Regions from separate parts of the Bacillus sp. ISL-47 genome, predicted to be linked through region 2. Evidence: predicted binding sites of a transcription regulator. Region 2 holds the regulator's gene; each other region holds the start of a gene.
The links. Region 2 encodes LexA, which represses DNA repair genes until DNA is damaged. Its sites were predicted from a motif close to CGAACATATGTTCG; they were not measured.

Region 1 (7,870 bases), on a different contig from region 2:
CAGGTGTATAAAAGTCACTTCTCATCCCTGATAATAATTGAGAGAGTATAGGGTCTCTTTTTAATAAACCGCTTTTGGCCTTCTCTTCCCATTGTTCCTGCTGTTTATCGGAGAGTGATTCGCGCTGCTCATCTGTTAAGGGCTGATAAGAGCGATACACGTCTTCCCCGATCTTCGTTTGAATCTTACCAATGAGTTCGTTGTACTTCGTTACAAACTCTTTAATATTGTCAAATACTTTTTGCGAATCATTGCTGATGGATAAATTAACTGGTGCATCACTGAAGGTTTGCTTGAGAGTGAACGTGACGCCATTAATATCAAATGTATTGCTGCTGCGTTCAGTTGAAAGGCCGTTTATTTCAAAAACAGCATTTTCTCCGCCCGTTTCAGTGGCACCATCAAATTTTAATAACTTATTAAAAAAGTCCCCTCCCGTTTCAATTTCCCCATCTGTTGCTGCGCTATAGGTATAGGCCTCATCTGCAGCAAGAGTCGGATCCTCTCCTCTGAAATTCCCCGTTTCCTTCCGTGTTAAGGAGATGCGATCGGAGAAAGAATCATAAAACATGGAGATGCCAGCATTGGATTCGTTCACCTTACTCATAACCATGTTTAATGAATCCGTTCCTTTTACCAGGAAGTTTTCCTTTACTGCGCCTTTTGACGTGTGGGAAGTTAAATTGAAGGTAGCGTAATTATGCTTGTAGGTAGCTTCTAATTTGGTATCTGCCGCCTGCTCAGTGTCAAACTTTATTTTACCGGTCTCCAGATTTATTTTTCCAATGGAATTCGTTCCATCTGTTAGAGTAACAAACCCCTCAGAATCCACTGCAGCCGGTTCACTGACAGTGTAGGTAACATCGTTTACTTTCAATGAGATATCCGAAGCAAGAGCACCTTCAGCTAATTGCCATTCCTTAGCAGGAGACGTTAAAGTCTGAGCAGTCACCTTGTTCTCCAGAACATAGTTAACTGAGATGACACTTTCCTTTATAGGAGCTTTTTTAAACTTTAAAGATCCATTAGCACTAACCAATACCTGATTGTCCTTTAGCAAATCCGCTTCAGAAGTAACGATTTCAAAGGAAGTTCCATTCACCTTCACGGACATATTGGGAATTTCACTTGCCTTTAGGGTGGAACCCAATTCTAATGAATAATCAACTGTATTGTCCGCAGTCACCTTTATAGACTTGCTGCCCACTATTCCTTGAGACCATTTATAACCAGTGCTGGTGTCAAGCTTACTAGTTTGTGAATACAGACCTATATTAGGATCAAGCTTGGCATCAGGATCAGTTGAAACTCCTCCAGCATTAATCCTTGTAGCAGCAGAAGCGAGCTGTTTCACATTGGAAATCGAATAAGAAGATAACGAAGCCGCACTGCTTGCATTCGCGGTGACTCTGTCATCATTCGTAGAAACTACATTTCTGACCCTATATTTAGTGGTTAATTTCATTTGTGTTAATTCAGAACGAAAGTCCAGAAGCAACGTATTCATAGCGCGGAAATCATCCCGCTGCCACTCAAGCTTCTGCTTCTTCTGCATAATCTTATCAAGCGGCATCCGCTCCGCCTTCATCAAGTCTTTCACAAGGGAATCAATATCCATTCCGCTTGCCAGACCGCCGATTCTTACCATTTAAATCAACTCGCTTAAATTTTTTTATCTACCATAAGGCCAAGGAATTCCGTCATCGCAGCGTATACATCAAGCAGCTTTTTAGAAGGTATCTCACGAACTACTTCCTGGGTAACATCATCCACCAAAGTCACATAGTATTCATTTAATTTTTCGTGAAGTTCGAATTTTAAAGAGGTATGAGACGCCTGTAAAAATTTATTCATGCTATCTACTACTTCAGTGACCTCTTCTTCCTTTTTAGCTTCATTTGCTTGTGCTTGAACCTGCTGTTTACTTACTGTTTCTATTTTTTTGCTTTCATTTGAATTCTCATTGAGGCTTGTCGTTCTTGATGTAAGAGAAACGGTTTGGGATGATAATCGATCTATCATAGCAATCTCCTACCTTATTTATTTTACTTAGTACTAATATCGGCAAAAAATAAAAATTATTAACTAAACCTTTATATCAGTTTCCGTTTAGGATAAAATAAATACGAACATATATTCCTATATATATATATTGGCGAGGTGGTCCAAATGACTTTTTCATGCCTTAGTCCTGTCCAACAGAATATCTTATTTGCCAGCATTATTGCTGACGGGGAGATCACAAAATGCTACCCGGGAAGCAGAAGAAAAAACAACAGTTACCGAGAGCATTACGGCAAACAGCAAGAAGCTTATCGCATGTGGAAAGCTTCCTTTTATGATGGACAGCTTTATATTCGGCCAAACGGAAATTATCTCGTTTCTCGTTCTGATCCCTATTTCACCAAATTATATCCATATTTCTATGATATTTCGGGCAATAAGAGAATTCCTGTAGAATTGCTATCAACCTGTAATCTACTTCACTTTTTAACCGTTCTTTATCTGGATGACGGCTCATTATGTATATCAAAAAGGGTTAATCACCAAAAGAAGCTCATCTATTTAACTCCACATATTTTTCTTTATTTACAAAACTATCCTCGAGATCAGCTACATATATTAAAAACACATATTAATAGCAAATTTGGTTTTGACTTTAAGATAAGCAAAAGAAAAGATGGCTACGGTTATATACTAAGACTTACAACGGTAATGGCTAGTCTGGACTTTCTAGGTGTTATAAGAGAAATAGCAAGTGGATGCAAGAAAATGGAGTATAAATTTAATTGGGAAACAAGATTCCAAGTAGAAGAAGAAAAGTTAAAAAAACTACATACTGGCTATCAAATTCTTTCTTCTGACTCAAACAGATTTAGGAACTATACAGAAAACGAAGTGGCCCAAATCATTGATTTTAAAAAGAATGGGAAAACTGATAAACAAATCGCTAACGAACTGCAAAGATCGTATTGGTCGATTGTTTATAAGCTGAAGGAGTTGAGGAAGGCTGGTCTTTTACAATGAGATAAGTAATAGCATTTATAACTAATTCCTATAACTGATAATTTTAGCTTGCATAAATTTTTTTACCTATTAAACAAAGGGACTCCAGAAAATCTAGAGCCCCTTTTGATTAATCTAAATTTAACGAAGAAGTTGAAGAACCCCTTGTGGCTGTTGGTTCGCTTGCTTTGCGACTGTATCTTTCGAGAACAGAATAGACTATATCTTCACCCTTGTCTTCCAAGAGGCTGGGCACTTCGAACAGCTTTTACTGCCCTACGAGATTCATAGTCATAGCCTTTTGCCTTAGACCGTATTCCCTAGTCGTTGAACCTTCTCCAGAGTTTCCTCACAGGAGCTTGGCTGCTGATTATCCATTGTTCCATCCTCATCATTTTCAAACCATCACGCTAACCGTTTCCAATTACGTTGTGGTTGATGAAGCTTTAGGAAGTTCCAGCAATTCACCCAGTTATACTCTAGCTCGTTACCAAGCTAGACGCCCTTCTAATCAATTACCTTAAGAGTTGTAACACTCCTTGAGGCATTTGATTAGATTGAGCCAACATTGCTTGTGCTGCTTGAGAAAGAATTGAATTCTTAGTTTGGTTCATCATTTCTTTCGCCATCGTGCGAACATTTGCTTTCACAAATGACTAGACTATATCTTCACCCTCTATAACTCTGGTAGGGGTCGGGCACTTCGGATTCACAATGCTGATGATACATTGTTTCACCTATGGATTTCATCATCATAGCTATCGCCTTAGATGGTCTATCCTAGTCGTTGAACCTTCTCCACTCTTTCAAGACAGGAGCTTGGCTGCTGATTGCCCAATCTTTTCTTTTTTCAAACCATCACGTTTGTCGTTTCCAACTACGTTGTGGCAAGAAAAGCTCTAAGGGGTTTCCAGCAATTCACCCGATTATGATCGCTAGCCGTTACCAGCTAGGACGACTGTGCTTGTCACTCCTTATGCAGCTAAAGCATAATCTACGTCACGGATACGAGATTCCGCAGCAGTTAGGTTTTCAGATGATGTTCCTAGGTTGTTGATTGTGTGGTCTAGACGGTTTTGCCAAGCACCTAGTTGAGAACGTTGTGCAGATACTTTTTTGATTGCCTCATCAATTACTTCTAAGTTGTCACCAAAATCTTTATTAACAACATTAACTGCAGCCAAATTTGCAACATTTGCATTTGATGCGGTAGAACCAAGTGCAGAAGCCCTCATATCCCCAATACTAATATCTAGTGTCGTATCAGAGTTTGCTCCAATTTGGAAACTAAGCTGTGTTCCTGATGTTAAAAGCGTACTACCTGACGCGGTCGCAGTACCACCATCTAAGGTTTCAAGATTAGCATTTGAAGAAAAAGAAATTGATAGTCCTATAGAATCAAAATTTAAAGTTGTTCCAGCCGCTACAGCTGCCGGATCCTGAGAAAGTGTTTGAGATACACCACTGTTTGCACCTGTAACAGTAATAGTATCATCAGTTGCATTTGTAGTAATAGTTAACGTTTCACCACTTGGTACTCCAGACGCATCAAAAGAAATACCGGCTGCAAGATATTCAGCGTCAGTTACACCTGTGGCTGACGCTGCTGATACGCCTAAACTTCCTGTCAATAGAGTTTTAGTATTAAACTCTGTCTTTTCAGCAATTCTTGTAACTTCAGAGTTTAGCTCTGCTATCTCCTTTTGGATTTCAGCTAGATCATCAGGATTATTCGTATCATTGTTTGATTGAACTGTTAACTCTCTCATTCTCTGTAAAATTGAGTGCGTTTCATTCAATGCACCTTCAGCAGTTTGAATTAGAGAGATACCATCCTGGGCGTTTCGGGAAGCTTGGTCTAATCCACGAATTTGCCCACGCATTTTTTCAGAAATAGCAAGACCAGCAGCGTCATCTCCTGCACGATTAATACGAAGACCAGAAGATAGTTTCTCCATCGATTTTGATTGAGCTCCTGTTGCGCTGTTTAACTGACGATAAGTGTTAAGAGCCGCAATGTTATGATTAATTCTCATTGTTTTGTTCCTCCTTGAGTTATATGTCCCACGTCCATGTGGTTTGTTTTGCCCAACAGCAGAAAAGTCGGCCGCCTTTATGCTGTTTCAGCTTTACAATAGTTATATCGACTTATTTAGACAGGTCTTTAACAGTTTGGAAAAATTTTTTATTTTTTTTTAAAGAAGGAGCTTAGACTATCGATAGCGTTTACTTCGGTTTGTGCTGCGCTGCTGTTTTCCTGCTGAATAGACAAATAGATTTCTTTTCTATGTATGTCGACGTTTTTCGGAGCATTGATGCCAAGTTTGACTTGATCTCCTTCGATAGAGAGAACAGAGATTTCAATGTCGTCGCCGATCATGATGGATTCTTTAAGCTTTCTGGTAAGTACGAGCATTATTTCTCCCCCTGTTCTTGAGGAGTTGGGATTTTATGCTTTGTTTGGTAGGCTGGGTTATTGAGTATGATTTGCTTTCCCAATTTTTTTGTTTGGTTGATGATTAACGGCGCCTGCAGGTTGGCGGTTGTTTCCTGGAAGAGCTCTCTTACCGTTAAGATGGTAAAGATGGCAACGTCTTTTTCCGATTCGATCTCTAATTTTTCTAGTACCTCTTCCGGCAAATCAAATTCATATTGCGGAAAAAGCACAAAAGGATCTGTAATAATAAAAGCAACCTCTGTTTTATTAACTGACTGAAGCACATAAAGATCTGTCCCTTCAAGCAGCAGGATGTAAAATTCCTTTTCCTTTAAAAATCCAGGAATGCCACTTGAAAATTGAATAATATCTTTTCTGTTTATATCCTGTTCGCCATGAAATTTCGTCTGTATCTTCATTTTTTCACCACTTTGTTAGATTGTTAGATTTATAAAATCAAAGCTTAGACTGTTTTTTTCAAGTATTTCTGCGGTTACTTTCCCAGGCGTATAGTTATGAATAGGCTTTCTAATTTCAACGTCAATCTTCGGCTTTTGCGGCTGGGCCTTAACGTTTACCTTAGCAGGTTCATAATTAACCTTTACACTATTGTGAGATGGAATCCATCCGATATTAAACTGTTTAGGCAAACCCTCACTGTTTTCTTTTGCTTGGTATGCAATCGGATTGCCGCCATTTTCAATTCTCATGAGCTCCGTCCCTTGTGCTGCCCTTCTTTCAAGCCCTTTCAGCCAGTCCTGATAGCCATTTTGTGCAAACTCCTCAATTCTCCTGCCGATGCTTTTTAAATCTACGTCTTCCCTTGCTTTCGTCTGGTCGATGGTCAGCTTACCTGGAGCGGTTTCGATTTCAAGTATAGCTTTTGGCTGCTGAATGGATAAAACAGCAGGCGGCTGCGAGATTTCCTGCATGGGCCTTTCAATGTTTAGGCCCAGCCGGATAAAGTTGGATTCCAGTCTTATTTGCGGGACATTCATTAGCGTCACCTCTTTAAAGTTTGTTTCTTTTTAATAACTTAGTTAAATTTGCTGAGTTGATTGGAGCGGAGGGTACTTGACTCCTGCGGGAGGAGAGGGAGCGGGAGACCCCACAGACGCAGGGCGTCGAGGAGGCTCCCGTTCCTCCCCGCGGAAAGCAAGTGCCTGCAGCGGAAATCAACGGGCAAAATTCCTAAGCTAAAACAACAATCTATGAGAAAACAGCCTTTATGAAAAAAAGCTATCACAAATGGATAGCTTTCATTTATTATCTTAAAAAGTCAGTCAGAGTGGGCTGTATAATCTTGGCACCGACACTTAGTGCGGCACGATGGACGCTTTCCTGCGTTGTAAGCTCAATGATCGCTTTTTCCATATCGATATCCTCATTATCAGAAAGAATTCTGGTCGAGAATACTTCCTGCTGGGAAAGGCGGTCCTCCATGAGGTCGACACGGTTTTGCTTGGCACCAATGAGAGCACGCGCTGACAAGAAGTTATCGATATTCTTATCAACGTTTTCAAGCATGTCCCCAATAGACGGATCATTCGTTTCCAGAGCTATGATTAATTTTTGAATATCTCCATCAGCAGACAGCATATCCCCAAATAACTCAGATCCCTCTGTATTCACCTGAATCTTAATTCCTGAGAAGACCTCTAGCTCAATACTTCCACTTGCATAAGTACCAGCCTCCGAAGGTCTTACATTTGTCTTGTTCCCATTAAAAATATATTTTCCGCCAACCTGAGTATCGCCGATGTTTTGCAGGTGCTCTTTCAACTGCTTGACTTCTTCAGCAATAGCCTTTCGCTGGTCCCCTTCAAGCGTACCGTTGCTGGCCTGGACAGTTAGCTCACGAATCCTTTGCAGTGCCAGCACGCCTTTATCCAAAGCGTCATCCGTGCTGTCGACCCAGTTCCTCACTTCTCCGATGTTGCGGGTATACTGCTGAATCCGATTTAAATCCGTACGATAGTTCATCCCCATCATGGCAGCAACCGGGTCATCAGATGGCTTCGTAAATTTCTTTTGTGTGGAAATCTGGTCCTGCAGCTTGTCCAGCCGGCTATAGCTGTTGCTCAGGTTTCGCAGCATGTTATTGGAAAGCATTGATTGCGTTACGCGCATATTAATTCACCGCCTATCTGCCTACAACGCCCATGCCGTTGATGATTTTATCGAGCATTTCATCGACCACCGTAATATTGCGGGCCGAAGCATTGTAGGCATGTTGGAATCTAATCATATTGGTCATTTCTTCATCTAATGAAACCGCGCTGACGGATTGCCTGTTCTGTTCAACCGAGTCTGCGAGAATCGAAGAGTTTTTCAAATCCTTTTTGGCGCTTTGGGAATCTACGCCCATCCGGCCTATGATTCCTGAATAATAGGAATCAAGGCTGCCGCTTAATTGGGCCTTTTCAT
Region 2 (7,870 bases):
TTCAGCTCAAGAAGCCTGTTTTCCGCCGGTGGCCATAAAGCATCTTTGAAGCGTAGGGTCTCCCTATAATCCGCATTCCAGCAGGAAAATGAATAAGCATCCGTGAAAATACACCTCATGAAGGAAATGGGAACCCATTTTCAAGGAGTTTGCGCTTTCAGGACCAGCACAGCCAAAATTGAGCTTAAAAACGGCCTTTTAATAAGCTGCAAAAAGGATTAACGAAGAGGTAAAAATTAGTATTGGCAAAATTTTTTTGATATGATGTTATCAATCAGAAAGCAGAGGCAAAGCTGATCGGAACGATTTGCTTCCCAGCTTTTTTAATACACATATGAAAGAGGGATGCTGATTGGAACAAAAGCCAGAATATGAAAAAGTAATTCTTGTCGGCTGCCATACAGAAGAAGATGACCAGCGGTTTGAATATTCCATGGAGGAATTGGAGTCCTTGACGGAGACCGCCAATGGAAAAGCAGTAGCTTCCGTTACACAAAAAAGAGAACGGATTCATCCGTCTACATATATAGGAAAAGGAAAGGTTGAGGAATTGGCTGCTCTCCAGGAGGAAATGGAAGCAGATATCATCATTTTTAATGATGAGCTTTCACCAAGTCAGGTTCGCAATCTTTCGTCTGACCTGGATGCCAGGATTATTGACCGTACACAGCTAATTTTGGATATCTTCGCACAAAGAGCCCGTTCCAAAGAGGGTAAGCTGCAGGTTGAATTGGCTCAGCTTCAATATCTGCTTCCTCGTCTGTCCGGACAGGGTATCCAGCTTTCAAGGCTTGGCGGGGGAATTGGCACAAGAGGTCCGGGTGAGACGAAACTGGAATCGGACCGCCGCCATATCCGCCGCAGAATCGACGATATTAAGACGCAGCTGTCTGTCATCGTTCAGCACCGCGACAGATACCGTGAAAGAAGGAAGAAAAATAAAGCCTTCCAAATTGCCCTTGTCGGTTATACGAATGCAGGCAAATCAACCATTTTTAACAGACTTTCAGAAGCTGAATCATATGAAGAAAACCAGCTGTTTGCGACGCTTGACCCGATGACGCGCAAGCTAATTTTGCCTAGCGGTTTTATGACACTTGTGACGGATACAGTTGGGTTTATTCAGGACCTGCCAACGACTTTGATCGCTGCCTTCCGCTCAACCCTTGAAGAGGTGAAGGAGGCAGATCTCCTTCTGCATGTCGTGGATATGTCCAATCCGGACTATTTCCAGCACGAGCAGACAGTCAATAAACTAATAGAAGATTTGGAAAATGATAAAATTCCGCAATTGACGGTATATAATAAAAGAGATTTAAGGCATCCTGATTTTGTTCCGATAGCTAAAACCGAAACCATCCAAATAAGTGCCTTTGAGGAAGAGGACCGCAATGATTTAAAGCGGAAAATTGAGCAAATGATTCTGGGGATGATGAAGCACTATCATGTTGAAGTGCCTTCAACAGAAGGGAAGCTTCTTTCCCAGCTCAAGAATGAAACCATTTTGCGCGAATTAAGCTTCCATGAAGAAAAGGAATTATATGTTTGCAAAGGCTACTATCTTGAGGACCATGCAATTTCAGGGCCTTTAACGAAATATACTGTATAGTTAGGAGAACACCATGTTTCGACAGTTATCACAGGGGGGAAAGCTCCAGCCAATTGTAAAAGAAGTGGAGCAACAAATTTCAGAAGTACTGCAAAGCATAGACCAGCGAATTGATGACAATCAATTCCGCGTTTTAAACAGCTTCCAAAATTATAAAGTAAGCGATTCGCATTTCACTCCATCGACAGGCTACGGATATGATGATATCGGCCGAGATACGCTTGAAGAGATATATGCAGAAGTGTTTGGCGGGGAAGCCGGCCTGGTTCGGCCGCAAATCATTTCGGGCACACATGCCATTTCCATTGCCCTTTTTGGGGTACTGCGACCTGGTGACGAATTGCTATATATCACCGGCAAGCCATACGACACTTTAGAAGAGATTGTCGGGATTCGCGGCACTGGGAACGGCTCATTAAAAGAATTTGGCATAGGCTACAATAGCGTGCCGCTAACCCAAGAGGGAAGCATCGATTACCCAGCAGTGCAAAGTGCAATCAAGCCGAATACAAAAATGATTGGCATTCAGCGCTCCAAAGGGTATGCGACCAGGCCTTCTTTTACAATTGAACAAATTAATGAGATGATCAGATTTGTAAAAGAAATTAAGCCTGACGCAGTTGTCTTTGTAGACAATTGCTATGGGGAGTTTGTAGAAGACCGGGAGCCATGCCATATTGGAGCTGACCTGGTGGCAGGGTCGCTCATTAAAAACCCAGGCGGCGGCATTGCCAAGACGGGCGGCTATATTGTCGGGAAAAAGCAATGGGTCGAGGCCTGCTCATACCGGATGACTTCACCTGGAATCGGTGCGGAAGCCGGTGCATCCCTATACAGCCTTCAGGAAATGTACCAGGGCTTCTTCCTGGCTCCGCATGTGGTTGGCCAGGCACTTAAAGGAGCGGTTTTTACCGCAGCGATGCTTGAGCGCCTTGGCATGAATTCCTATCCAAAATGGAATAGCAAAAGAACCGACCTTATTCAGTCCGTTCAATTTGATGACAAAGATAAAATGGTAGCATTTTGCCAGGCGATTCAATTTGCCTCTCCTGTCAATTCCCATGTCACAGCTTACCCGGCATACATGCCTGGCTATGAAAATGATGTCATCATGGCTGCAGGTACATTTATCCAGGGAGCCAGCATTGAATTAACGGCTGACGGGCCAATCAGACCCCCATATGTAGCGTATGTGCAGGGCGGGCTGACGTATTCGCATGTGAAGATGGCAGTCTGCATTGCATTAAACCGTTTACTGGAAAAAGGTTTAATTGAAATAGAATAGGTGAATATAAAGAAGGACAGCTACCTGGTTAGTTGTCCTTTTCTGTTTAAAAACTTTTGTTATTAAGCATGGAATTTACTTAAAAAAAAAAAAGCAAAAATTTTTTGAAAAAACATGTAATAAAAGCTAACATCCAGTTGACAGATTATCTTACATTACATATAATAATCACAAGAAGTAATGAAAAGGGGGAGAAATAGTTGACTGGAAGTGAAATTCGACGTTCCATGCCGCTTTTCCCAATTGGTACTGTCATGCAGCTAACCGATCTGACCGCGAGGCAGATACGCTACTATGAAGAGCACCAATTAATTTCTCCAGCTAGAACTGACGGAAATAGAAGACTTTTTTCCTTAAACGATATTGATGTCCTTTTGGAGATTAAAGACTTAATCGACCAGGGTGTCAACATGGCCGGAATCAAACAGCTATTTTTCGTAAAAGAACAGCAAGCAATATCAGATAATATGAAGAAGCAAGAAGATAAAGCGAGACGCGATCTTTCTGATGAAGAAATCCGGAAACTCCTTCGCAAAGAAATTGTGCAGGCTGGCCGATTCAATCGTTCATCACTGCGTCAAGGCAACATGCACCGCTTTTTCCATTAATAAATAAAAAACACTCATGTAAATTTAAGGGAGGAAATACCATTGGCTAAGTTCACTAAAGACGATATTAAACGCATTGCAGAAGAAGAAAACGTAAAATTTGTCCGTTTACAGTTTACGGATATTCTAGGAACAATCAAAAACGTTGAAATTCCAATCAGCCAGCTTGAAAAAGCACTTGATAACAAAATGATGTTTGACGGATCTTCTATCGAAGGCTTCGTACGTATTGAAGAATCAGATATGAATTTATATCCTGACCTTGATACATGGGTGGTATTCCCTTGGACAGCGGAAAAAGGAAAAGTTGCGCGTTTGATCTGTGATATCTACAATCCGGATGGAACTCCATTCCTTGGTGATCCTCGCAGCAATTTAAAACGTATTCTAGGTGAAATGGAAGAGTTAGGCTTCACAGATTTCAATCTTGGACCTGAACCAGAATTCTTTTTATTCAAGCTTGATCATGCTGGAGAACCGACTCTAGAGCTAAATGATAACGGCGGATACTTTGACCTTGCACCAACAGACCTTGGTGAAAACTGCCGCCGTGACATCGTGCTGGAACTTGAAGAAATGGGCTTTGAGATTGAAGCTTCCCACCATGAGGTTGCTCCAGGCCAGCACGAAATCGATTTTAAATATGCAGATGCTTTAACAGCATGTGACCAAATCCAGACGTTCAAGCTTGTTGTTAAAACGATTGCCCGCAAGCACGGCCTGCATGCGACATTCATGCCAAAACCACTATTCGGTGTGAACGGTTCTGGTATGCACTGTAACGTTTCATTATTCAAGGATGGAAAAAATGCATTCTTCAATGAAACTGGAGATCTTCAACTTAGTGATGACGCACGTCACTTTATCGCAGGCATCATCAATCATGCCACAGCATTTACAGCAGTAACAAACCCAATCGTTAACTCTTATAAGCGTTTGGTTCCTGGTTATGAAGCACCTTGCTATGTTGCATGGTCTGCTCAAAACCGTTCACCGCTTATCCGTATCCCGGCTTCCCGCGGCATAAGTACTCGTGTAGAGGTCCGAAGTGTTGACCCTGCTGCGAACCCATACCTTGCTATGGCTGTGTTATTAAAAGCTGGACTTGATGGAATCAAGAACAAATTGACTCCTCCAGCACCAGTTGACCGCAACATCTATGTAATGAACAAGCAAGAGCGTGTAGAAGAAGGGATCAAGGATCTTCCAGCAACATTGGCAGCTGCCCTTGAAGAACTTAAAAATGACGAAGTAATCGTTTCTGCTCTTGGCGACCATATCTTCGAACACTTCATTGAAGCAAAAGAAATCGAGTGGGATATGTTTAGAACGCAAGTGCATCCATGGGAGCGCGAGCAGTATATGAGCATGTATTAATAATCAGTCAAGCCTTGGCCTCAGTGCCGAGGCTTTTTTGTGCTGTTTAGCTTGAGTGGAGATTTCCGTTCACCGAGCTCGCTTTCCGCGGCGGTCTGACACTCCTAGGTGCATTCGCGTCTGTGGTCTCCCGTGGACGCGCCAATCGCAGGGGTCAATGAATTATACATCCCCGAATAAATACCACATGAAGAATTTGCGAGTGCGTTTTCACTCCTCAAGCTACATAACGCAGTGCCTTTAACAAAAAACTTTAATATAGCCTAATATATAAAAAATCCATCACTGAATGATGGATTTGCAGTTCGGACAGGTGATAACCTTTTCCGGTTTGAATTTTATTTTTTTAAGATCCTTTTTGGTGAAAGTTGTAAAGGCATTGTATGTAAATCCGCATACACAGCTGTTTTGATCCTTTACGATGTGCACCAAGTTCGACTCCTTGCTAAGCACTGTTGGATAAATCATTTTTCACCCTTCTCATAGCTGATTTAGGCAAATTGTTCTGGTATGAATTGTCTTATAAGCAGCCCGGCTGCCATGACTTTAATCGTTTTAGGCCCGTGGCTTTGCGTCTCCCACTTTCATGGAATTTGCCCAGATGAAATAGTATCATAAATTGGCGGAAAAATCATACTTTACCGGGATCTGTAATACAAACGCAAAACAGTTTAATGCAGTCACACAAAAAACCCCGTTCGATGAAGAACGAGGTTTTGTCTATATGAACTATTTCTGCCTATCTCATTCTTTATGTCTGATCTTTAAGAAATCGAGACATGTCAGCAGTGCATCTCCTCCAAATCCTGCAATAACCGAAAGGAGTACTATCTTTAAGGTAGAGTCAGGATCTGAAGATACGACCAAAAAAACAGCCGCCAAAGCCCCCATGATTACTTCTTCCAAGACCCCCAGGTAGATGAATTTTTTGGTCCTCCGGGGTTTTACCATTTTGCCTTCTTTCCGAATATGTCCAACGACACCGACCAGCCCACCAATCAACAAAGCGAAGGTAATGTTCAAAAACATATGATCTTCACACTCCTAAAGTCGAGATTTTGGACAAGCGACCTTAGGTTGATTCTCGGTGTATTACCATTATATAGGAAGATGATATAAATTAGTATGCATAAAAATACCGAATTTTCTGAAAACAAAATAGTTAAACTTTACTGTAACTTCCTTCCAAATGAGAAGTTACTGTTACTATCGTATGATTTTAATCATAGGATCAGGTAATAAGAACTGTATATAATCAAAAAATAAAAAGCAAACATAAATGCTTGCTTTTTGAAAGTCTATTAATGGATATGTCGATATACTCCAATTACCTTGCCAAGGATGGATACATTTCGAAGGATAATAGGTTCCATCGTAGAATTTTCAGGCTGGAGGCGTACATAATCTTTCTCTTTGAAAAATCGTTTTACGGTCGCTTCGTCTTCTTCAGTCATGGCAACAACAATATCTCCGTTATTAGCTGTGCTTTGCTGCTTAACGATTACATAGTCACCATCCAGAATTCCAGCTTCAATCATACTTTCTCCCATGATTTCAAGCATGAATACATGTTCGTCAGCTGGAGCCAGCCTTTCAGGAAGAGGGAAGTATTCCTCCACATTTTCAATCGCGGTAATCGGCTGGCCGGCAGTAACCTTACCAACGATCGGCACGTTTACTGCGCTGACTTTTGGAATGTGCGAAGACTCGTCCAAATCTAAAATTTCAATGGCACGCGGCTTAGTAGGGTCCCTGCGGATCAAACCTTTGCTTTCGAGCCTTGCGAGATGGCCGTGGACAGTGGAGCTGGAAGCAAGCCCGACTGCTTCTCCAATCTCTCTAACAGAAGGCGGGTAGCCTCTTAGTTTTACTTCTTCTTTTATAAATTCCAATATATCTTGCTGCCTTTTTGATAATTTCACCATCTTTAACGCACCTCGTATGATTTTCTTTGTCTTTATTATAGCATCAATTACCAGGTGATACAAACATAAGTTCGAATTTTCGTTGACACAAAACAAATGTTCGGTCTATAATAAAAGCATCAAATACGAACATACATTCTAACAGAGGTGTTTAATAATGATGAAAAAATTGTGGGATTCTTATTCTTATGCTATTATTCTATTCATTTTAAGCTTGGCAGCTTCATTAATATTAGTTTTGCAAATGGAAACGCCGGATAGTGAGAAGTTTGTTAGAGTTACCGTATCTGAAGGTGACTCCCTTTGGGAAATCGCTGAAGATTTCTCAGCTGAACATTCACTGTCAGCAGATGAATTTATTAGCTGGGTAGAACAAAACAATGGAATAGCCGGAGGAAGAATATTCCCAGGTGATGAAATTGTTATCCCGGTTAAAGCTGCTGAAGGGCAGCTATTTACCGAGCTTGCCAGTTCTGAACTAAATGAATAGTTATAAGGAGAAATTATGAAAGCAATTATCTACTGCAGGGTAAGCACAACAAAAGAAACGCAGGAAACTTCTCTCTCCAGACAGGAAGAGGAGCTATTGAACCTGGCAAAAAAGAATGGTTTTGAAGTGGTGAAAGTTATTCGCGACCAGGCGAGCGGATACGATTTAGAAAGAGACGGGATACTTGAGCTTCTGGATTTAATAAAAGAAAAGGATATTAATGTAGTTCTGATCCAGGATGAGACGCGGCTTGGGCGCGGCAATGCCAAGATTGCCATTCTCCATTGTATCTTTAAAGAAGAGGTCCAGCTTTACAGCATTTCCAACTACGGCCAGCTTCAGCTATCGGAATCGGACTCCATGGTATTGAGCATTGTCGGAATGGTAGAAGAGTATCAAAGAAAGCTTCATAATATTAAAATTAAACGGGGCATGCAAAGAGCGGTAGAGAAAGGATACCGTCCTGAGAAAAATCTGAGTAATCAAGGAGCCAATGCCGGCAGGGAAAGGATCGAAGTCCCAATCGATGAAATTGTCCGGCTTCGTCAAAACGACCTCACCTTCTCCGAAATCGCA
Region 3 (7,870 bases), on a different contig from region 2:
CACGACCGTGCCATGAAAGTGAAAAAATGGCTCGAATCCGAATCACTCACTGTTTTTGAGGCTTGCTGCCGTCTATTTCCAAAAGTGTATGAAAAAGAGCTTTCCCTGACGATATCGGAAACGGTGGCCCAGCTTGATTATTTGCATTCTATAGGGGAGATTTATATAAATAAAGAGGAGAAAGCATTCCTGTATTCCGCATCCAAAGAGGTGGTTTGATTTGTCAGATCGATTGAAAAATAAAAATGTGATTATTACGGGTGCATCGGGGGGAATTGGAGCCCAAATGGCTGCTCTTTGCGCTGAGAGAGGGGCAAACCTTGTTCTTCTTGCCCGTAATCTTGAAAAATTGAATGCGCTTAAGGCCGATCTGCGCAGCCGGTTTTCAGTAGACATTCATGTACATAAACTTGATGTCTCCAACTCTGATGAGGTCTCTGCTGTGTTTTCAGAGATTCTTGCCCAACTCGGCCATGTGGATATTCTTGTAAACAATGCTGGATACGGGATTTTTCGGGAGGCACATGAAGCGAAAATCGAAGAAATAAAGGGCATGTTTGACGTTAACGTTGTCGGATTGATGGCTTGCACGAGCATGGTGCTGCCGGCGATGAGGCAGCAGAAGAACGGCCATATTATCAATATCGCTTCACAGGCCGGCAAGATTGCCACACCGAAATCCAGTGTTTATTCCGCAACCAAGCATGCAGTTCTTGGCTATACGAACAGCCTTCGGATGGAGCTGGCTGACAGCAATGTATTCGTAACTGCCGTAAATCCCGGCCCTATTGAAACAAACTTTTTTAATATTGCCGATGAAAAGGGCACCTATGTTAAAAATGTTCAGCGGTATATGCTCAAACCGGAGTATGTGGCGCTTAAAGTGGTTAATGCCATGCTGACGCCTGTCAGGGAAATTAATCTTCCACGGTGGATGAATGCAGGAAGCATTGTTTATACTCTGTTTCCGAGGTTGTTTGAAAAAATCGGGAAACGCGCATTTAATCAGAAGTAAAATACTAAAAGGCCGCCAGCATTGCCTGGCGGCTTCTTTTTTGCACTTATTCCGGGGTCCCCTTAAAAATACGGCGAATCTGTGATATAGCCGTACACTGCATCATTTACGATTTCATGCAGATCGCTGTCAGCCTCTTTATTTTTTGCCTCAATGATTTTCTTGAAAATTTCATCAAACTCTCTGCTATCGAGCGAAACTGAATGGCTGTCCTCGTTGTATTGTTTTAAACAGTTTTGGACCATTTTAAAAATTAGTTTCTTGTTCATTTATTGCACCTCATGCTGATTATACAGGTTTCTGGGAATTTCGGCACCTGGCAAAAGAACCTGATTTAAGAAAAAGCCCGTAAAATTTCCATTGAAACCGAACGCATATTCGCTTAATATAATGGGTATACATATACAGAACAAACGTTCTTTATCTGAAGCAAGATGAATTCAAGATAATAAAAATAACTTTCTAAAGCTAGATGATGTCTAGCTTCAGGCGCCATCAGCCCGAGGCCATAGCCGACAAGCGGGCGCCTTACACTTTTCTAAGGAGGATGTCGGAAGTCATGGTTGATTACAGCGCAATGCCGGAAAATAAAATTTTGTGTGTTGATATGAAGAGCTTCTACGCGAGCTGTTCTGCTGTCATGCTTGGCCTGGACCCTCTTGATTGCTACCTTGTGATTGCCGGAAACTTGGAGCGGAAGGGCAGTGTCGTTCTGGCTGCCTCTCCGAGGATGAAAAAGGACTTTGGGATAAAGACTGGATCCCGCCTGTTTGAGGTTCCCAATGACCCCCGCATTAGGGTTGAGGAGCCGAAAATGGCCACTTATTTAAGAATTTCCACCGAAATCACCCGGGTGTTTAACCGCTATGTCCCAAAGGAAGCCATTCATACGTACAGTGTTGATGAGAGCTTTATAAAAGTAGATGGTGCACTCCATCTCTGGGGGGATGCCGAGACAATTGCCTGGAAAATAAAAGGGGATATCGAACGGGAATTTCAGCTTCCGTGTGCCATCGGGATAGGGCCGAATATGCTCATGTCCAAACTTTGCCTTGATCTCGAAGCGAAAAAGAAGGGAGTTGCTGAGTGGAAGTACGAAGATGTGAAGACGAAATTGTGGAACGTATCCCCTTTAAGGGAAATGTGGGGAATAGGACGCCGCGTCGAAAAAACGCTGAACGGAATGGGGATCTTCACAGTGGGCCAGCTTGCCCGCTATGACCTGGAAAAGCTTGAAAAGAAGTTTGGGATTATGGGCAACCAGCTTTATCACCATGCATGGGGAATTGACCTTTCAGAAATGGGGGCGCCGATTATGGAAGGGCAGATCAGCTTTGGGAAAAGCCAGATTCTATTAAGGGATTACAAGGAGGAGGAGGAAATTAAGCAAGTTGTCCTCGAAATGTGCGAGGAAGTGGCAAGAAGAGCCCGCACTCATCGCAAAGCCGGAAGAACAATCAGCTTTGGCCTCGGATACAGCCAGGATGAATTCGGGGGAGGTTTTTACCGTTCAAGAACGATTGATCAGCCAACGAATATCACGATGGATCTTTATCGGGTCTGCCTGGAGCTCTTTCACGAGAATTATGAAGGCAAAACAGTGCGGCAAATCTCTATCTCCCTCGGAAATATTACGGATGACTGCGAAATGCAGCTGAGCCTGTTTGATCTGGATGGCTGGAAAAAACGGGAGCTCGGCTACACGGTTGACCGGATTCGCTCCAAGTTTGGGGGAGGAGCCCTGTTGAGAGCCGTATCTTATACAAGTGCGGGAACCGCCAAGCACCGGGCTACACTGGTTGGCGGCCATAAAATGTAGGCTATGTTAAAGCATTTTTAAATAATGTTGGTTGATTGGAGTTTAATGTGCTAATCCCGCGAAAATGCATTCGCATTTCCTTCGTGTGTTGTTTGTATCAATAAGGTTTGGCTAGCAGGCATTTGGAGCGGAAATCAGCAGGCATGTTTAACAAAGCTAAAATGTAAACAAAGGGGGGCGGCTTATGATTCGCGATCGTGGCAGAATAAAATGGACTTCCATGATGCTGCCGGAACATGTAAAGCTACTAAGAGATTGGGCAAAGGAAGATACGTACGAGAAAAAACGGGAATTGGATGAGCAAAAGCTTGAATCTATGAACGAGATTCTTTCAGAAGCAATGGAGTTTCAAAAATCGGTTACAATTACTTATTACCGCGGCAGAAATTATGAGCTTGTAATCGGGAGCATTCATTACTGGGATGAACATGGCCAAAAGCTGCATATAGTGGACCGCTTTGGGGAAATTCATCACATTTCCATTAACACAATAGCCGATGCCCGGCTTACGGATGAGTAAATAAAGGGGGAGGTCTGGCCATAAATAAATGGAAAATGATGGATACAATTAAAAGGGGTAGTTTTTAGGCGGCAGAAGCACCTTAACAGCAAGGAGGTGTTTCACATGCCAAGAGGAAAAGAACTGGAGCAGCTGCCAATGGCCAATATCGCACCGGGCGCTGGAGATGACAGCACGGGAATGGACCGGGAATTGCTGCAGGGCATTGTGCAGGAAGAGCGGGTATCGCCAGCGAAAGTTAAAAACGAAAAAAAACGGGGATAACTATCCCCGTTTTTCGGCGATTACTCCTTATCGTCCAAAACCTTCTCGGCACGGACACAAGATTCAAAATTTCCCTTATGGGTTCCGTCACAAAATGGAAGCTTTGATGATTTTCCGCATCGGCAAAGAGAGAATACCTGCTTTGTTTCAAATTTGTTGCCATCCACATCAATTAATTCCACATCGCCTGTTACGCGCAGCGGGCCATTATCCATTACTTTAATCTGCACCTTTGACATACCAACCACCCTTTCACAAAATTGACACATATTCACTTTGATGGTAATAGGAATAAGCGAAAAAAGCAACTGTCCCTTTCAGAAGCATGTTAAATCTATCTGTGTTAAAATACAGCATATGCAAATGGGAGGTAGTTTTAAAACATGGAAATTACAGTAACTGAAACGGCGGCTGAAAAATTATCCGAACGGGTCGCCGGAAAAGGCGGCTATGTAAAGCTGAAATATGATATAGATGGCTGCGGATGTGTTGTGAGCGGCGTGACAGCTCTCTGGCTAGTGCAAGAACTGGATGATGATGACAGGGAAATCAAAACGAATGCCGGAAGCATATTTGTGGGAAAATCCAAGGAAGTATTTTTGGACGAGGATTTAAAAATAGATTTTTCAGAGAAAGCAAACTGTTTCCAGCTAAAAAGCCCGAACCAGTATTTAAATCCAAGAATGAGTTTTTTTGATAAAACAAAATAAGCTATATACAAGGCGGCCGCGGATGGCTGCCTTATTTTTTGCCGTTCTATCAGGAAAAAATCGGATAGTTCACGAACTTTTTACATAGGCATAAAGACCCTTCCATATTTTTGAAAAATAAGGGTTTAATATAGTAGGAAAAGGCTACAGAATCATTAAAAGCACAAAAAAGCGAATGTTTTACTAGGGTTTGTCATTAAATGGTAAAGACACCGCAGAATTGGAGGAGAAATTTATGAAAAAGAAAAACATACTGCTATTGCTGGCGGCGTCCATTCTGCTATTGTCAGCGTGCAGTACACAGACAATGGGCCAGGCAATTGATGAGGATATCCCTTTTAATGTGAAAGAAATTCTACATAAAGAAAAAGTAAAAGACGGAATCATTCTTCTATATACGACACATCAGAAAAATGGGCAGGGTGAATTCGATGCTATGGCGGCTGCGTATTTGAAGGGCAGTGATAAAGACGGCTGGAATAATGAAGGGCACAACCACTGGGAGCATTATGAAAATCAACACATGACTGTTTATACAGACGAGTTCTATGATTATGATAGAGAAGGAAAATTGGAAAACAGGATCCCGGTCATTTTTGGGAAGATTCATAATCAGGATATAAAAAAAGTAGAAGTAGCCGGCAAGGAAGAGAAATTTGAAGAAGCAGCAGTCATCGAAAAAAAGAGCGGACGCTATTATTTTAAAATAGGAAACTTCCACACAGCAAGAGGATTATCAGCAGACGGCAAGGAAATTCTGAAACAGAAGCAAAATTAGGATTGTCCAGGTTTGAAGCACCGTTCTTAAGCTATGGTGAGAGTAGTAAAGCGAGAACAAAGCCAAAAGCCTGCTCAAAAAGAAAAGGTAATCTCCAAGCAATAAAAAAGCTGGCCCAAAATGTGAGCCAGCTTTTTGCTATTCCGAAAGAATTCCTTTTTTAAAATAAACGTACTCTTCCAAAAACTCATCAATTACCTTCTCATAGTCTTCTTTGTTTTCATTGAACGATTGGGCATGGATTCCGTTGACAGCAAGGTATAGCTTTTTGGGCCCTTTCTTCTTCTCGTACAATGCTTCAGACATGGTTGGCAAAATGAAATCATCCTTCTCACTGTGAATAAACAGGATAGGCTTCTTTATGTTTTCAATCACAGAAATAGGCGAAACGTCTGCTATAGAATATTTCTCGCGCATGCGCAGGAATAAATCCGCAACAGGCAAAAAGAGCTTCGGAGGCAGCTTCATTTCCGCTTTAAGCCGATAAGCAAGCTGCTCTTTTAAGTCGGAAAACGGGCAGTCAGCAATATAAAAGTCAGCACCATCTTCGAGCATTCCGGCATAGAGAATCATTGTGGCAGCTCCCATGCTTTCGCCGTGAATCCCAACCTGTATGCCGGGCCCTTTTTCCGCTTTAAGCCAATCAACGATTGCTTTTAAATCAAACTTTTCATAATGCCCGTAGCTTGTCGTTTTTCCGCCAGATTCCCCATGGCGCCGATGATCATAAATAACAGCGTTAAATCCCCGTTCCAGGAAGAGGTTCATATATTTAATTGAGTTCACTTTATTCTCGGTTACCCCATGGGAGATAATGATATAACGGTTATTCTCATGAGGTTCAACAGCCACAGCCTTTAATTTATATCCAAAAGGAGAGGGGACCAGCACTTCTCTTTTGGGCAGGCTTTCATACTTCATTAGATCAAGCCTGCCCGCTCCCTTCTCCCTTTCCAAAATAAACTCATCTTCCTTCTTTTTCATATACATTAGCCTATTTGTAAAATAGACGCCAAGTGATGAAAGAAAGAGAATGAATGAAAATAAATAGCGAAAAACCTTTCTCAAACCCATCCCTCCACCTGTTTTTCTTTATTTTACCATTCTGGCAAAAATTAAAACACAGAAGTGAACCGGGACAAACTATAAATTGGACGGAGACATGCCAGATGGCTATGAAAAATTCAGTTCAGCTTGCAGCAAGAAAAAAGCCGCCTTTAGGGCGGCTATTGCTGGGAGTTCTGCCTTTTTGTAGGGTGAATTGCCTTTTCCAATTCCTCAGCAGCAATCGTCTGGCTCACTGTATCCGAATTAGGCTTCCCCTTCTGGCTATATCCTTTATCGCGTTTCTGGCTCATCTATCTTTCCCCCTTCAAAAGTAGCTTTGCTCCAGTGCCTTGTTTATGGATGAATCTTCTAGTCACAAGTACGGAGCTGTGCTCGGTGTCTTCACCTAATAAGATGCTTTAAGAAGGGGCGGCTTATACATGAATGACAGATTTGGAATTTGTATATGGCTGCTGCTAGTGTGTTTACGTCAGGCAGACCAATGCTGTTTTGGCTATTTAACAGTTTCGGTATTCAAATTGAAATAGGTGCTTTCAATCGGCCTGGAAAGATGTGGCTGAACGATCTTTACAGCCTGCACTAATTTTTCGAGATCAACGTTCGTCTCAATTCCCATCCGCTCAAGCATATAAACAACATCCTCTGTGGCCGCGTTGCCGGCAGCACCCGGAGCGAACGGGCATCCGCCAAGTCCGCCTGCTGATGTATCAAATCGGTCAACGCCGGCTTGTAACGCAGCAAAAATATTGGTTAGCGCCATTTTTCTTGTGTCATGGAAATGTGCTGTCAAAAGTGTGTTTGGAAACTCTGTTTTTAAACGGGAAAAAAGCTCGAAAGATTCATGAGGCGCAGCCATTCCAATCGTATCTGCCACACTTAGTTCGTCAGCGCCGGCCTCAACAAATTGACGGCACAGCTCGACTGCATCCTGAGGTTTAACATCTCCTTCGTAAGGGCAATAAAAAGCTGTTGAGATGCACGCACGCACAAAATAGCCTCTTTCTTTCAGCTCCCCGATAATGGGATTTAGTTCTGCCATACTTTCCTGAGTGGTTTTATTGATGTTTTTCTTATTGAAGGTATTGCTCACTCCAACAAATACAGCGACTGCTTTGCAATCCGTCATATATACTCTGTCAATGCCTTTGCGGTTAGGCGCCAGCACGATGTCCCTTGTAGCACCATCCAGGCAATCTGCAACAATTTCAGCCGCATCGCCCATTTGCGGGACCCACTTCGGAGAAACAAAAGAAGTTAGCTCCATTTCAGTTAAACCGGCATTTCTCAGGCTTTTGATGAATTCTTTCTTGACTTCTGTCGGTACAAAGGATTTTTCATTTTGCAGCCCATCGCGCGGGCCAACCTCGATTATTGTTACTTTTTCAGGCAATCCAAGCGTCATGTTTTCCTCTCCCGTCACATATTTTAAAAGGTGTATCGTAAGCGCTTTCCCGGATGTGAAGATTATACATATTACACTTAATATAATTGTAGTAGGAAAGCTTTTTCGAATGCAAGAATAATAGAAATTTTGACAAAATAAAAGGAATTTTGATACTTTGCACGAATATTAGCAGAGAGATGTTTTTGAAAGGATGAGAGAGATGGCACAAACAGAAGTAGTAATAGTCAGCGCTGTCCGGACAGCAATCGGAAGCTTTAATGGAAGCCTAAAAGATGTATCGGCTCCCGAGCT
Region 4 (7,870 bases), on a different contig from region 2:
TTGAAGACACGGTCGGAAAACATGACTTCTTTTTCCCAGCCTGCGATTATTACCGTTATAAGGTGGACTTTGGAAAAGAAGACCATCCGAATTGCCATGATAATCTTGAAAGCGCTTTGGGAGCTTTCCAAATCCATCCCTCTATTATCCCGGATCCTATCAATCTGTTTATGAACAATGTGCTTGATGATTTAGGCGATTATAAAATTGCAGAGCCTCTTTCCAAACCGGGTGACTATGTCAGACTGAAAGCACTTTGCGATGTGGTTATCGCCTGTACCACTTGCTCGCAGGATATGGCACCTGTAAACGGGTTTAAGGTTACCCCGTTAAAAATGCAAATAGTGGAGTCGGATTGATGAATGACATCCAATTTCTTCAGCAGCTGCTCCAAATTGACAGCTCCAATCCCCCAGGGAATGAACATCTCGTTACAGAAGCATTTATAGCCCGATGCAAAGAAAAGGGGCTGCCTTATAAAGTTACTTTTCTGGATAAGAACAGAAGCAATTTAGAGGTAACCCTTCAAGGGAAAAGCGATAAACAGCTATTTTTATGCGGGCACATGGATACTGTTTCTCCTGGTTCAGGTGAATGGGATTATTCACCGTTTTCAGGTGAAATCGTGGATGGGCGGATCTATGGGAGAGGCGCATCTGATATGAAAAGCGGTTTGGCTGGGATGTTTTTGGCGTTGGAAGAAATGTTCCTTATAGATGCTTTTCCTCCTGCCACGGTTACTTTTCTCGCGACAGCCGGCGAAGAAGTAGATAGCTGCGGGGCGAGAGCATTTTTAAAAGATAATGAAAAAAGAAAGATTGATGCACTTGTCATTGCTGAACCAACGGATGAAAAAATTGTGATCGGCCATAAAGGAGCCCTCTGGCTCGAAATTACCACATTCGGAAAGACCTCTCATGGTTCTATGCCGGAACAAGGAATCAATGCGGTTGATCATATGCTTAAGGTCATCCAAATACTGAATGAAATGAAGGTTGGATGGAGGGCTGAAAAAGAGCCCCTCGGTCAGAGCAGCCTTGCGGTGACCATGATTGAGGGAGGAGTGCAAACGAATGTGATTCCTGATAAATGCAGGATTAGAGCAGATATTCGGACGGTTCCGCCTCAATCCCATTACAGCTTTACTGAATTGCTGAAGAGGAAGCTGGATCAGTTAATTGAACAAGATGAAATTTTCCAATACTGTGTTGATACAATATTGGACCGCCCGTCTATATTAACACAGCCGTCGGAAGATATCATTCAAATAGCGCAAATGTTAAAAGGAGAATCCAATACAGATCATTTCGGCGTCTCTTACTATACAGACGGGGCTGTCCTGAATCCCAGAAGTGAAATTCCGACTCTAATCTACGGTCCTGGAGACGAAAAGCTTGCGCACCAGCCGAACGAATGGGTAAGCATTGAAGCTTACCGGCGGTCTATCCAGTTTTACAAACAGCTTATTTTGAATTACGGCAAACAAAAGGTTATACAGTCAAGCCCACTTCAAGGAGGCGGAGTATAATGAGCAGCATCCTGATCAAAAATGCCGAAATCATTACGATGAATGCAAAAGAAGAAATTCTCTTCGGGGATCTCTATATAGTGGATGACCGAATTGCAGACATAGGGCCAAACTTAAACGTTTCAGCTGATAAAGTAATAGATGCTTCAGGGAAAACAGTCATCCCCGGTTTTATTCAAACACATATCCACCTCTGCCAGACCTTATTCCGCGGTCAGGCTGATGATCTTGAATTGCTGGATTGGCTTAAACAAAAAATCTGGCCGCTCGAAGCCTCGCATGATGAAGAATCCATCTATTACTCTGCTATGCTTGGAATCGGAGAGCTGCTGCAAAGCGGTACGACAACTGTGGTAGACATGGAAACGGTCCATCATACAGAATATGCTTTTCAGGCTATTGCAGAGAGCGGCATTAGGGCTCTCGCAGGCAAGGTTATGATGGATAAAGGAGATGAGGTTCCCGTTCTATTAAGGGAAAAGACATCGAAATCCATTCAGGACAGCGTAGATCTTCTGGAAAAATGGCATAATTATGACAACGGCCGTATTCAATATGCCTTTTGCCCCCGCTTTGTGGTTTCTTGTACAGAAGAACTACTTACAAACATTAGGGACCTTTCAGCCGGCTACAATGTTAGAGTCCATACACATGCATCTGAAAATGCAAATGAAATTCAGCTTGTTGAAAGAGAATTTGGAATGAGGAATGTTGTTTATTTGGACAGCATTGGACTCGCCAATGACAGGCTGATTCTGGCCCATTGTGTTTGGCTTGATGAGGAAGAAAAGAGAATTATTAAGCAGCGGGGAGTGAAGGTAAGCCATTGTCCGGGTTCCAATTTAAAGCTGGCATCAGGTGTCGCAGAAGTACCTTCACTGTTAGAGCGGCAGGCATTTGTCAGTTTGGGGGCAGACGGCGCTCCATGCAATAATAATCTCGATATGTTCAACGAAATGCGATTGGCAGCGATTATTCAAAAGCCGGTCCATGGACCAACAGCCATGAATGCTCGAACCGTATTCAGAATGGCCACTATTGGCGGAGCGAAGGCGGTTGGCATGGAGGATGAAATCGGGAGCCTGGAGCCGGGGAAGAAAGCGGACCTTGCTATCCTTAATTTAAATGATTTTCATGTGTACCCATCTTTTGACATTGATACCATTTCAAGAATCGTTTATTCCGCAACTCGGGCAGATGTGGAGACAACCTTAGTAAACGGAAGAATTTTGATGGAAAATAGAAAGCTGAAAACGGTAGATAAGGATATTGTGTTAAAAGAAGCGAACACTAGCATAAAAAGGCTAATCCATAGATTGGAAACAGTGTTATACTAAGCGGTTCTCGGCTGATAAACAAATCAGCCGATTTTTTTATGGTAATATATAGTAAAAGACATAGAGGAGTGGGGATGTGGAGATAACAATGATGCAAAGTGAAGATTTAATGGATGCTGCGGAGTTTTTAACAAAGAAGAATTCTCTGCCTGATTATCATATAGGATATCTGGGCACTACCAGAAATGATATCTTTAATGATTTGCAGGAATTGGATCTTGATCCGGAATCAGCCGCATTTCTTCTTTGGGAGAATGAGGATATAACAGGATTCCTGGGAATGGATGCAGACCAGGAAAAAGGCACAGCGGAGTTATGGGGACCTTTTATTAAAGAAATTGAGCACGGGGAGCTGCTATGGAATAAAGCTATCAGCAATTTTAAAGGTAAATTGCATACCTGTTACCTTTTTGCAGACATAGCCAATCTAGCCGTATCGAAATTTGCAGAGAAAATCGGATTTACATTGCAATCATCTCAGACCTATATGGAGCTGAAAGAAAAACAGAATCAAGCTCTAAAAGAAATAAATTTAATAGCTCCTGATCAGTACAGCGATTTTAAAAATTTGCATGATACTATTTTTCCAAATACATATTATTCAGGAAAAGAAATTATTGAAAAAATCAATGATAAACAAAAGTTATATACAGCAGCGGATGAACATGGTCTTAAAGGCTATCTGTATGCAGAATATAATCCGGAAGGGAAGGAAGGCAGCCTTGAGTTTGTAGGAGTGAAGGAAACATGCCGCCACGCCGGAATCGGAAGACAGCTGCTCGATATGGCAGTATCAGACCTCTTTTTTCACCATGGTGCGCTCGTTATAAAATTATGTGCAGGAACAACTAATGAAAAGGCCTTATCCCTATATAAAAAAGCAGGGTTTAAAGTAGAGCGGGCATTGAACTTTTATATAAAGAAAATTGAGGGATCAAAGCAATAAGTTAGTACACTTTAAAAGTTTTAGGTAAAATAAACATAATCAATCAGATTTGGAGGGAATTAAATGGCTATTGAAAATCCAAGCCGGGAAGAAATCGGTGTTCTTTTAAAAAACTCAAAGCGGATTGCAGTTGTCGGTTTAAGCGGAAATCCAGAACGTACTTCTTATATGGTTTCAGAAGCAATGCAAAATGCAGGTTATGAGATCATCCCGGTGAATCCAGCTGTTGATGAAGTTCTTGGCGTTAAGGCCGTTTCAAGCCTTAAAGAGATCGAGGGCCATATTGATATCGTAAATGTTTTCAGGCGCTCCGAGTTTCTTCCGGAGATTGCAAGGGAATTTGCAGAAATGGATGCAGATATCTTCTGGGCACAGCTGGGTGTAGCAAATCAGGAAGCATACGATTTTCTTAAGGAAAAGGGATACACTGTCATCATGGACCGCTGTATTAAAGTTGAACATGCATTAACCAGGTAAATTCAGCATGAGGTCTTAAAAAGATCTCATGTTTTTATTTTTTATAAGGAGCCCGTAAATAAAGGGTTTAGCTATTGGAAATAATCTTTAAAAATCCCGCAAGACTCAAGAACTTATTTGCCAAAACCAAATAAATAGATAAAATAAAGCATAGACCTTATTAATTTATATGGTAAAATATGAGTACAGAACACCTGTTCTGGTACCGGTGATTTTGTGATTTTGATAAAGGAAAATGGATATTTGAGCCGAATACTTATACGGGTGTTCTTAAGCCGCACTTATTCGCGGCAAGTGTTGCTGCAAGAAATGAAAGGGGTATGTTCGTGGCAAGAAATCAGGAAGCTTTTGACTACAATGATGATGCCATACAAGTACTCGAAGGGCTGGAAGCAGTAAGAAAGCGCCCTGGGATGTACATTGGAAGTACGGATGCAAGGGGTTTGCACCATCTTGTATATGAGATTGTCGATAACGCTGTTGATGAAGCGCTGGCGGGTTACGGGGATCATATCATTGTCAAAATACATAAAGATAATTCAATAAGTGTTCAAGATAAAGGCCGGGGTATGCCAACCGGGATGCACCGGATGGGCAAGCCAACGCCTGAAGTTATATTGACCGTTCTCCATGCCGGGGGAAAGTTCGGCCAGGGCGGCTATAAAACAAGCGGAGGGCTGCACGGTGTCGGAGCCTCGGTTGTTAACGCCCTTTCCGAATGGCTGGTTGTAAAAATTAAGCGGGATGGATTTGTATACGAACAGCGGTTCGAGCATGGCGGAAAACCGGTTACCACTCTTGAGAAAATAGGCAAGACAAACCAATCGGGCACAACAATCCATTTTAAGCCGGACCCGACGATTTTCTCCACTACTACTTATAATTATGAGACACTATGTGAACGTCTTCGTGAGTCAGCGTTCCTCCTTAAGGGAATGAAAATTGAGATCCTAGATGAGCGGAATGATTTTCATGACGTTTTTCATTATGAAAATGGCATAGAGGCTTTTGTTCAATATCTAAATGAGGAAAAAGATGTCCTTCACCCGGTAGTAAGCTTTGAAGGAGAAAACAATGGAATTGAAGTCGATTTTGCTTTTCAATTTAATGACGGATATTCGGAAAATGTATTGTCCTTTGTAAATAACGTCCGGACAAAAGACGGGGGAACACATGAAGCGGGTTCAAAAACAGCTATGACCCGCGCCTTTAACGAATATGCTCGAAAGGTGAATTTGTTAAAGGAGAAAGATAAAAACTTGGATGGAGCCGATATCCGTGAAGGTTTTACCGCTATTGTCTCTGTTCGGGTGCCTGAGGAGCTTTTGCAGTTTGAAGGACAGACGAAAGGCAAACTCGGAACGAGCGAAGCACGCTCGGCTGTTGATTCTGTTGTTTCTGAGCATTTGTCTTATTTTCTTGAAGAAAACCCTGAGACAAGCTCCCTATTAATTAAAAAAGCAATTAAGGCCTACCAGGCCAGAGAAGCTGCCCGCAAAGCACGTGAAGAAGCCAGGAGCGGAAAAAAGAGGAAGAGATCAGAAGCGGTACTATCAGGCAAACTGACACCAGCCCAATCACGCAATCCGCAAAGGAATGAAATATATCTAGTGGAGGGAGACTCCGCTGGCGGATCAGCTAAGCAAGGAAGGGATAGACGGTTCCAGGCTGTGCTTCCGCTAAGAGGTAAAGTTATTAATACAGAAAAAGCGAAGCTCCAGGATATCTTTAAAAATGAAGAAATTAATACGATTATTCATGCCGTCGGAGCAGGTGTTGGAGCTGATTTTAATCTGGATGATGTCAATTACGATAAGGTAATCATCATGACAGATGCTGATACAGATGGAGCACATATTCAGGTGCTGCTTCTCACTTTCTTCTACCGTTATATGAAGCCTCTTCTTGAAGCTGGTAAAGTATTTATTGCTCTTCCTCCTTTGTATAAAGTCAGCAAAGGATCAGGCAAAAAAGAAGTGGTTGAGTATTCCTGGAGTGATGATGAACTTCAGGACACCATAAAAAAAGTCGGTAAAGGCTATATGATTCAGCGGTATAAGGGTCTTGGCGAAATGAACGCAGACCAGTTATGGGAAACGACGATGGATCCTGAAACACGTACGCTTATTCGCGTGAAGATTGACGATGCAGCAAGGGCGGAGCGCCGGATTACAACCTTGATGGGCGATAAGGTAGAACCGCGCAGAAAGTGGATTGAATCCAATGTTGCATTCGGACTTGAAGAAGACGGCAGCATACTAGAAAATGAAAATATTTCTGTGTTAGAGGAGGAGGCTGAATCATGAGTTCTGCAGAAAAATTCCGCGACCTTCCTCTTGAAGATGTACTGGGTGACCGTTTTGGCCGCTACAGTAAATATATTATCCAGGACCGTGCACTACCTGACGCGCGTGACGGGTTAAAGCCGGTTCAAAGACGTATTTTATATGCTATGCATGTTGAGGGGAATACCCAGGATAAAGGCTTCAGAAAGTCAGCAAAAACAGTAGGAAACGTAATCGGCAATTATCATCCGCATGGTGATACATCTGTATATGATGCTATGGTGCGGATGAGTCAGGATTGGAAGGTTCGAAATCTTCTCGTTGAAATGCACGGGAATAACGGAAGCATAGACGGAGATCCACCGGCAGCCATGCGTTACACAGAGGCAAGGCTTTCTGCCATTTCATCTGAATTGCTGAAGGATATCGAAAAAAGGACAGTTGACTTTATCCCTAACTTTGACGATACATCCAGCGAGCCAACAGTCCTGCCTGCAAGATATCCTAACCTGCTTGTCAATGGTTCCACAGGAATTTCAGCGGGGTATGCAACTGAAATTCCGCCTCACCATTTAAATGAAATCATTGACGGTGCTATTTTGCGTATGGACAAACCGGATTGTTCCATTGATGAGCTGATGGAGCATATTAAAGGACCTGACTTTCCTACAGGAGGCATAATCCAGGGCGTTGACGGCATTAAAAAAGCCTATGAAACAGGCAAGGGAAAAATCATTATCCGCGGAAAATCCGATTTTGAAGACCTGCGCGGCGGGAAAAAGCAAATTGTCATCACCGAGATTCCTTTTGAAGTGAATAAAGCCAATCTCGTGAAGAAAATTGATGAATTCCGCCTGGACCGTAAAGTGGAAGGGATTGCGGAGGTCCGCGATGAAACAGACCGCACAGGTCTCCGGATTGTAATAGAATTGAAAAAGGATGCGGACCCTGAAGGCGTTTTGCATTATTTATACAAAAACAGCGATTTGCAGATAACCTATAATTTCAATATGGTAGCCATTCACAACAGGCATCCAAAATTAATGGGTCTCAGGGAGCTTTTAGATGCCTACATCGGCCACCGCAAGGAAGTTGTAACCCGCAGGTCACAGTTTGACCTGCATAAGGCGGAAGCGCGCCAGCATATCGTAGAAGGCTTAATGAAGGCTCTATCTATTCTGGATGAGGTAATTGCAGCCATCCGTGCTTCCAAGGATAAACGGGATGCGAAGGATAATTTGATCGCCAAGTTTGAGTTCACAGAGCCACAGGCGGAAGCCATTGTTTCCTTACAGCT

Region 1: a site for LexA is predicted at 2,127-2,140, ahead of J7I93_RS03080 (DNA endonuclease). Genes of this name have one in related genera too.
Region 3: a site for LexA is predicted at 2,894-2,907, ahead of J7I93_RS02220 (YolD-like family protein). Genes of this name have one in related genera too.
Region 4: a site for LexA is predicted at 4,538-4,551, ahead of parE (DNA topoisomerase IV subunit B). Genes of this name have one in related genera too.

What each region holds. Positions count from the first base shown of each region.
Region 1 covers NZ_JAGGQS010000006.1:20,674-28,543, forward strand. Annotated here, with positions in the region: gene fliD (flagellar filament capping protein FliD) at 1-1,648, opposite strand, end outside; gene flaG (flagellar protein FlaG) at 1,663-2,022, opposite strand; gene J7I93_RS03080 (DNA endonuclease) at 2,170-3,027, shown strand; partial or broken gene J7I93_RS25070 (flagellin) at 3,522-3,635, opposite strand; gene J7I93_RS25345 (flagellin N-terminal helical domain-containing protein) at 3,981-5,042, opposite strand; gene csrA (carbon storage regulator CsrA) at 5,192-5,422, opposite strand; gene fliW (flagellar assembly protein FliW) at 5,422-5,862, opposite strand; gene J7I93_RS03105 (DUF6470 family protein) at 5,878-6,441, opposite strand; gene flgL (flagellar hook-associated protein FlgL) at 6,710-7,573, opposite strand; gene flgK (flagellar hook-associated protein FlgK) at 7,587-7,870, opposite strand, start outside.
Region 2 covers NZ_JAGGQS010000079.1:15,126-22,995, reverse strand. Annotated here, with positions in the region: gene hflX (GTPase HflX) at 353-1,609, shown strand; gene J7I93_RS23410 (methionine gamma-lyase family protein) at 1,623-2,894, shown strand; gene J7I93_RS23405 (MerR family transcriptional regulator) at 3,095-3,502, shown strand; gene glnA (type I glutamate--ammonia ligase) at 3,545-4,879, shown strand; gene J7I93_RS23395 (hypothetical protein) at 5,162-5,347, opposite strand; cyclic di-GMP riboswitch class I at 5,402-5,487, opposite strand; gene J7I93_RS23390 (DUF4257 domain-containing protein) at 5,624-5,908, opposite strand; gene lexA (transcriptional repressor LexA) at 6,181-6,804, opposite strand; gene yneA (cell division suppressor protein YneA) at 6,962-7,294, shown strand; gene J7I93_RS23375 (YneB family resolvase-like protein) at 7,310-7,870, shown strand, end outside.
Region 3 covers NZ_JAGGQS010000003.1:100,473-108,342, reverse strand. Annotated here, with positions in the region: gene J7I93_RS02240 (MBL fold metallo-hydrolase) at 1-219, shown strand, start outside; gene J7I93_RS02235 (SDR family NAD(P)-dependent oxidoreductase) at 221-1,015, shown strand; gene J7I93_RS02230 (YqzH family protein) at 1,078-1,284, opposite strand; gene J7I93_RS02225 (Y-family DNA polymerase) at 1,575-2,834, shown strand; gene J7I93_RS02220 (YolD-like family protein) at 3,019-3,354, shown strand; gene J7I93_RS02215 (hypothetical protein) at 3,460-3,618, shown strand; gene J7I93_RS02210 (CDGSH iron-sulfur domain-containing protein) at 3,639-3,857, opposite strand; gene J7I93_RS02205 (iron-sulfur cluster biosynthesis family protein) at 4,002-4,328, shown strand; gene J7I93_RS02200 (hypothetical protein) at 4,564-5,106, shown strand; gene J7I93_RS02195 (alpha/beta hydrolase) at 5,245-6,174, opposite strand; gene J7I93_RS25335 (hypothetical protein) at 6,333-6,464, opposite strand; gene J7I93_RS02190 (hydroxymethylglutaryl-CoA lyase) at 6,668-7,576, opposite strand; gene J7I93_RS02185 (acetyl-CoA C-acetyltransferase) at 7,779-7,870, shown strand, end outside.
Region 4 covers NZ_JAGGQS010000045.1:128,656-136,525, reverse strand. Annotated here, with positions in the region: gene J7I93_RS15450 (DUF1989 domain-containing protein) at 1-359, shown strand, start outside; gene J7I93_RS15445 (M20 family metallopeptidase) at 359-1,528, shown strand; gene J7I93_RS15440 (5'-deoxyadenosine deaminase) at 1,528-2,865, shown strand; gene J7I93_RS15435 (GNAT family N-acetyltransferase) at 2,942-3,811, shown strand; gene J7I93_RS15430 (CoA-binding protein) at 3,875-4,288, shown strand; gene parE (DNA topoisomerase IV subunit B) at 4,615-6,594, shown strand; gene parC (DNA topoisomerase IV subunit A) at 6,591-7,870, shown strand, end outside.